Regions from separate parts of the Streptomyces sp. NPDC050147 genome, predicted to be linked through region 2. Evidence: riboswitches for the same ligand, from Rfam matches in the RefSeq annotation. Region 2 holds a riboswitch; the other holds the start of a gene.
What was found. Region 2 has a riboswitch for cobalamin ahead of AB0I94_RS01250 (ABC transporter substrate-binding protein). Riboswitches for the same ligand answer to the same signal wherever they lie in the genome.
Positions count from the first base shown of each region.

Region 1: it holds a riboswitch for cobalamin, as region 2 does, so the genes downstream of both, AB0I94_RS11830 (ABC transporter substrate-binding protein) here and AB0I94_RS01250 (ABC transporter substrate-binding protein) in region 2, are expected to answer to the same signal.

Region 1 covers NZ_JBFALJ010000006.1:14,300-17,690, reverse strand. Annotated here, with positions in the region: gene AB0I94_RS11835 (iron ABC transporter permease) at 1-790, opposite strand, end outside; gene AB0I94_RS11830 (ABC transporter substrate-binding protein) at 898-1,857, opposite strand; cobalamin riboswitch at 1,902-2,059, opposite strand; gene AB0I94_RS11825 (M67 family metallopeptidase) at 2,023-2,445, opposite strand; gene AB0I94_RS11820 (amino acid permease) at 2,557-3,391, opposite strand, start outside.
Region 2 covers NZ_JBFALJ010000001.1:274,653-278,043, reverse strand. Annotated here, with positions in the region: gene AB0I94_RS01260 (helix-turn-helix domain-containing protein) at 151-1,017, shown strand; gene AB0I94_RS01255 (VOC family protein) at 1,023-1,502, shown strand; cobalamin riboswitch at 1,510-1,696, shown strand; gene AB0I94_RS01250 (ABC transporter substrate-binding protein) at 1,795-2,814, shown strand; gene AB0I94_RS01245 (iron chelate uptake ABC transporter family permease subunit) at 2,811-3,391, shown strand, end outside.

The DNA of each region.
Region 1 (3,391 bases), on a different contig from region 2:
CGCGGAAGCGGGCGGTGTCCAGGCCGAGGACGGTGGCGCCCTCCTCGCCGACCAGGAGCAGGTCCAGGGGGCGGGCCAGGGCGACGAGCAGCGCCGTGCCCGCGATCAGGGCGGCGCCGGGCAGGGCGAGCATGTCCCAGCGGGCGCTGCCGAGGCCGCCGAGGGTCCAGTACAGGACTTCCTTGAGGTGGTCCGCGCTGTCGGCCGTGATCAGGATGAGGCTGGTCAGGGCGGAGAGGATGTACGAGACGGCCACCCCGGCCAGGATCAGGCGGCCGGTGGCGAATCCGCCGCCGGATCTGGCCAGGGTGTAGACGACGAGCAGGGAGAGCAGGGCGCCCGCGAAGGCCGCGGCCGGGATGGTGACGGTCGTGGCCAGGCCCGCGCCCAGGCCGAAGACGCTGCCGAGGACGATGACGGCGACGGCTCCGGCGGAGGCGCCGGAGGAGACGCCCAGGAGGAAGGGGTCGGCCAGCGGGTTCCTCACCAGGGCCTGGAGGACGGTGCCGATGACGGCGAGCCCCGCGCCTACGGCCGCGCCGAGCAGGACCCGGGGCAGGCGGACGTCCAGCACGATCGTGCGGAACGGGGAGGGTTCCGCGCCGCCGGTAAGGATCTCCAGGACGTCGGGCGCCGGGATCCTGACGGAGCCCAGCGCGAGGCCTGCGACGATCGCCGCCGCGAGGGCTGCGCAGAGCGCCGCGATGACTGTCGCGTAGCCCAGTCGTCTGCGGGTCGGTGTGACCCTGGCGGGGCCTTCCCCAACCCCGCCCCTTCCCGGCTGTGACATGTGCGGCTCCGCCGCGGGCCGCTCTGGTGCGGGGGCCTTGGTTGCCGTCATCACCGGCTTCGCCGAGTTCGTCCTCAAACGCCGGACGGGCTGAACCCCCTGCCTCTTCACAGCTGGTCCGCCAGCTTCTCCACCGCCCCCGGTGCCCTCACCCCCGCCACCGTGTCCGACAGTGGCAGGACCGCGAACCGCTTGTTCTTGATGGCGGGGACGTCCGCGAGGACGGGGTCTTCGAGGAGGCGCTTCTTCTTCTGGGCCACCGTCGTGCCGCCGTAGTCGAGGATCACGATCACCTCGGGCTTGCGGTCGACCACCGACTCCCAGGAGGCGTCGCCGAAGGCCTTGTCGAGGTCGGCGAAGACGTTGCGGCCGCCCGCCCGCTCGATGATGTCGTTGCCGATGCCCCGGCCGCCCGCCGTGAACGCGGTCTTGTCGCCGCTGTCGTAGACGAAGACCGGGACCGGCTTCTCGGACTTCAGTTCCCCTGCCGTGGCCGCCAGTTGGCGCTTCGCCTCGCCCACCCACTTGTCGGCCCGCGGTCGCACTCCGAACGTGCTGCCGACCTCGCGGACCTCCTTGTAGACGTCGTCCATCGTCACGGCCCGCTTCGCGCAGCCTTCGACGTTGAGGCGGCTGTCGATGCCGGACTTCGCCAGAGCCGCGCGGCTGCGGCCCTCGCCCGCCTGGAAGGCGCTCGCGTAGCCGCCGTAGACGAAGTCGGGGTCGGCGGCCAGGAGTTTCTCGTACGAGGGGTACTCCTTGGCCAGGACCGGGGTGTCCGCGTACGCCTTCGCGTACTTCGGCAGGACCTTGTCGTCGAGGTAAGCCGTCCCGGCGATGCGGTCCTTCAGGCCCAGCTCCAGCATCACTTCCGTCACGTGCTGGTTCATCGTCACGGCGCGCTTCGGGGGCGCTTCGTACGTCGTCTTCACGCCGCAGTTCGTGACCGTGTACGGAAAGCCGGGCGCCTGGGCCGCCGACTGCGACTCCGGTCCTTCGGAGGACGAACACGCGGCGAGCGGGGCGAGCAGGGCCGCGGCGATGAGCACGCGTACGGGTCGGGACATGACTGGACTGCCTCCTCCAGGGGATTTCCGCGTCCCCTGCGTCGTGGGAGAAGAAGGCGGCAGGTCAGTTCCTGACTGCCCCGCCCGCGAAGGGTGGGGTCACAGTGGCGGGACCGTGCCGGATTCGCACCGGCTTCCTGGGTCCTGCCGCCTCAAAGGTGAAGCTCAGTATGCCTGGACGACCTTCACCTCTTCCTCGGTGACCTCGCCGTCCACGATCCGGAAGGAGCGGAACTGGAACTCGCCGGCGCCGTCGGTGTCCGCGGTGGAGACCAGGACGTAGTGGGCGCCGGGCTCGTTGGCGTACGTGATGTCGGTGCGCGAGGGGTAGGCCTCGGTCGCCGTGTGCGAGTGGTAGACGATCACCGGCTCCTCGTCGCGGTCGTCCATCTCGCGGTAGAGCTTGAGGAGGTCGCCCGAGTCGAACTCGTAGAACGTGGGCGAGCGGGCCGCGTTCAGCATCGGGATGAAGCGCTCGGGGCGGCCCGTGCCCTCCGGGCCCGCGACCACACCGCAGGCCTCGTCGGGGTGGTCCTGGCGCGCGTGCGCGACGATCTGGTCGTGGAGGGCCTGGGTCAGGGTCAGCATGGCAGCCAGGATAAGCAGAAGGGCCGGTCCGTACCGAAGAGTGGTACGGACCGGCCCACATGCTGGGATCAGGCGGTGATCAGGGCTTGGTCAGGGGTGACCACGGCTTGATCAGGACTTGATGGCGTCCTGCGGCTCGGAGCTGCCGCCACCCGTCGACTGCGTGCCGCGCTTCTGCATGACCAGGTAGCCGATGCCCAGGATCAGGGCCCACACCGGAGCCGCGTACAGCGAGATCCGCGCGTCCTTGTCGATGCCCATCATCACGATGACCATCGCGATGAAGGCCAGCGCGAACCAGCTCGTGTACGGAGCGCCGGGCGCCCGGAAGGTGGACTGCGGCAGCTCGCCGCGGTCGGCCTTGCGGCGGTACTTGATCTGGCAGACCAGGATCATGATCCAGGCCCACATGCCGGAGATGGTCGCGAAGGAGACGACGTAGTTGAACGCCTCGCCGGGCCACTGGTAGTTGATCCAGACGCCGACCAGCATCAGCGTGGCGGAGAAGGTGGTGCCGACCAGCGGCAGGCCGTTCTTCGTCAGCTTGGTGAAGAACTTCGGGCCCTGGCCGTTGAGCGCGAGGTCGCGCAGCATGCGGCCGGTGGAGTACATGCCGGAGTTGCAGGAGGAGAGCGCGGCCGTCAGGACGACGAAGTTGACGATCGCGGCGCCGATGCCCAGGCCCATCTCCTCGAAGGCCGCCACGAACGGCGAGACGCCCGGCTCGAACGAGGTCCACGGCACGACCGAGAGGATCATGATGAGCGCGCCGACGTAGAAGACGGCGATGCGCCACGGCACGGTGTTGATGGCCTTGGGCAGGACGGTCTTCGGGTCCTTGGACTCGCCCGCGGTGACGCCGACGAGCTCGACGGCGAGGAAGGCGAACATCACGATCTGCAGCGTCATCAGCGTGGAGCCGATGCCGTTCGGGAAGAAGCCGCCC
Region 2 (3,391 bases):
CGCGGATTCCCATGATCGATATCACTGGACGGAACGGGCATGGGACCTCTGCGCACGGGTAGGGGAAGCGGACGCCCGCTACTCCTTCGGTCCCGTTCCGGCACGCCCGCGCGCCTGCTTCGGAGCGTCGCCCAACGCATACTGGAAGGCATGGAGAGCGTCTCCCGGGAGTTCGTGCGGGCCAGCCCGCGGCTCGACGGCATGGTGGTGTCCGCCGTCGGCTACCGCACGCGGGGCGAGCGGCCCGGCCTGCACCGCGGCCTGCCGTCCCCGTACCTGACGCTGATCTTCTCCCTCGACGGCCCCGTCGTCACCGGCCCCACCCCCGAGCAGGCGGGCGGCCGCGACGCCGACCGCACGGACATCGTCCTCGGCGGCCTCCACCAGTCCCCGGCGTACGTCGTACGGCCCGAGCACGAGGCGGGCATCCAGCTCGCCGTGCACCCGCTCGCCGCCCGCGCCCTGCTCGGCGTACCGGCCGCGGAACTCGCCGGTGAGCTGGTGACGCCCGGCGCCGAGGTGCTGGGGCGCCGCGCCGCGGATCTGCGGGAGCTGCTGTGCGAGCAGGGCGGCTGGGAGGAGCGGTTCGCCTCGCTGACCGCCTACTTGAGGCAGCGCGCCGCGTCCGACGCCTCCGGCGGCTCCGTACGGCCCGAGGTCGCCGAGGCCTGGGCCTGGCTGGCCCGGCACCAGGGGACGGGCACCCTGCGCGGGCTCTCCCGGCATGTCGCGCTCAGCGAACGGCGCCTCACCACGCTCTTCCGCGCCGAGACGGGCCTGAGCCCCAAGCAGGCAGGGCGCCTGATGCGTTTCCAGCGCGCGCGGAACGCCGTCGTACGCCCCGTCGCGGCGGGCGCCGCCCCCGACCTGGCCCGCGTCGCCGCCGACTGCGGCTACTACGACCACTCCCACCTGGTGCGGGACTTCCGGCAGTACACCGGCGCAAGCCCCAGCGCCTGGCTGGCCGAAGAGTGCCGGAATATCCAAGCCGGGAGCTATGGCGGGGGCGAAGAGTAGGAGCCATGAACACCACCGAGAAGCAGCAGAAGCCCCAGTCCGCCTCCACCGCTACGCCCGCCACCACCGCCACCTCCGCCGGGCGCGCCCCCGATGTCTGGCCGACCCTCCAGGCGCATGACGCCCCCGCCCTGATCGACTTCCTGGTCGGCACGGTCGGCTTCCTGCGCACCGCCGTCTACGAGGACGGCGACCGGGTGGCCCACGCCGAGCTCGACTGGCCCGAAGGCGGCGCGATCATGCTCGGCTCGTACGACGAGAAGTCCCAGGCCTGGTGCCTGAAGCCGGGCACCTTCGGCGCGTACGTCGTCACCGACCGCGTGGACGACCTCTACCAGCGGCTCAGCGCCGCGGGGGTCGAGATCATCCGCGAGATCGAGGATCAGCCGTACGGCAGCCGGGAGTTCGGGATCGCCGACCCCGAGGGCAACAAGTGGTCCTTCGGCACCTACCGCGGCGCACCGAGGCCCGAGCAGCCGTCCTGACCTCGCGTGATAGCTTGCGCACGCCAGTCAACCCACACCAGGGCCAGGGAATCCGGTGCGAATCCGGAACTGACGCGCAGCGGTGAGGGGGAACGGGCGGGGCCACGGCCACTGGGCGTCCACGGACGCCTGGGAAGGCGCCCCGCCCGGCCGATCCCCGAGTCCGAAGACCTGCTGGCACCTTCGTCCGCACACCGGGCGGCGGAGGTGACGAAGCAGGCCAGGCTCCGCGTATGAGCCGTGAGACTCAAGGGATCGTGTGTCCTCCACCGCCCGTCGTGTACGTGTCCCCATGCTCATCGGCGTGGCCCTCGCCACCACGCTGACCTCCTGCGGAGGCAGCCCGTCGACCGCTTCCGGCGGGGGCGGGAAAGCCGCGGGCTACCCGCTGACTCTCGCCTCCTGCGGCCAGCAGGCGGAGATCGAGGCGCCGCCGCGGCGGGCCGTCTCCCTCGACCAGGGCTCCACGGAGATCCTGCTCTCCCTCGGCCTCGCGGACCGCATGGCCGGCACCGGAACCTGGACGGACCCGGTGCTCGAGGGGCTTGAGAAGGACAACGCCAAGGTCGACCGGCTCGCCGACAGCTACCCCTCCTTCGAGAAGGTCCTCGCCGAGGAACCGGACTTCGTCACCGCCTCCTTCCTGGCGACGGTCAGCAAGGGCGGCGTCGCCGACCGCGCCAAGTTCGCCGAACTCGGCGTACCCGCCTATGTCTCGCCCTCCGACTGCGCGGGCAAGGACAACAGCGGCGACGGCGACGGCAGCCGCGTCAAGACGCTGACCATGGACACCGTCTACGGCGAAGTACGGGCCCTGGCCAAGGCCTTCGGGGTCGAGAAGCGCGGCGAACGCCTGGTCGCGGACCTCAAGAGCCGGGTGGCGAAGGCCACCAGGACCATCAAGGACACCGACGCGTCCGACACGACGCTCCTCTACTGGTTCGCCAACTCCGACGCCCCCTACATCGCGGGCTGCTGCGGAGCACCGGGCATCATCACCCGCGAACTGGGCGTGAAGAACGTCTTCGACGACACCCGCGAGGAGTGGCCCCAGATCAACTGGGAGACGGTGGCCGACCGCGACCCCGACGTCCTGGTCATCGGCGACCTCACCCGCAAGTCGCAGACGGCCGAGAGCGCGAAGAAGAAGATCGAGTTCCTGGAGTCCAACCCGGTCACCAAGAACCTCACCGCCGTGAAGAAGAAGCGGTACGTGCTCCTGAGCGGCCAGGCCATGAACCCCACGATCCGCACGGTGGACGGCGTGGAACAAGTCGCTGACGCGTTGCGCGAGTTCGGGCTCGCCAAGTGAGGGGTGCCGTCGGCGTCCCGGGCGGCATACGTCACGTCGCGCTCTGGACGGCGGGGGTCGCCGCCCTCGCGCTCTCCGTGGCCGTGGCCGTCACCATCGGCCCCGCCGACATCTCCGTACCGGACGTGTGGTCGGCGGTCGCGGCGCACCTCGGCCAAGGAGAGGCGAAGCTGACGCCCATCCGGGACGGCATCGTCTGGAACCTGCGCATGCCGCGCACGCTCCTCGCGGCGGTCTGCGGCGCGGGCCTCGCGGTCTGCGGAACCGTCCTCCAGTCCCTGCTGCGCAACCCGCTCGCCGACCCCTTCGTGCTCGGCGTCTCCTCGGGGGCGTCCACGGGCGCGGTCGCGATCGTCGTCCTGGGGATCGGCGGGGGAGCGGTGTCGGTCTCGGCGGGCGCCTTCGTCGGGGCCCTCGTCTCCTTCGCGCTCGTGCTGCTGCTCAGCCACAGCCTGGGCGGCAGTGCCGACAGGGTGGTCCTGTCCGGGGTGGCGGCGATGCAGCTCTTCTCCTCGCTCACCTCGTTCGTGATCCTGACGTCGGGCGACGCGGAGACGACGCGGAGTGTCCTGTTCTG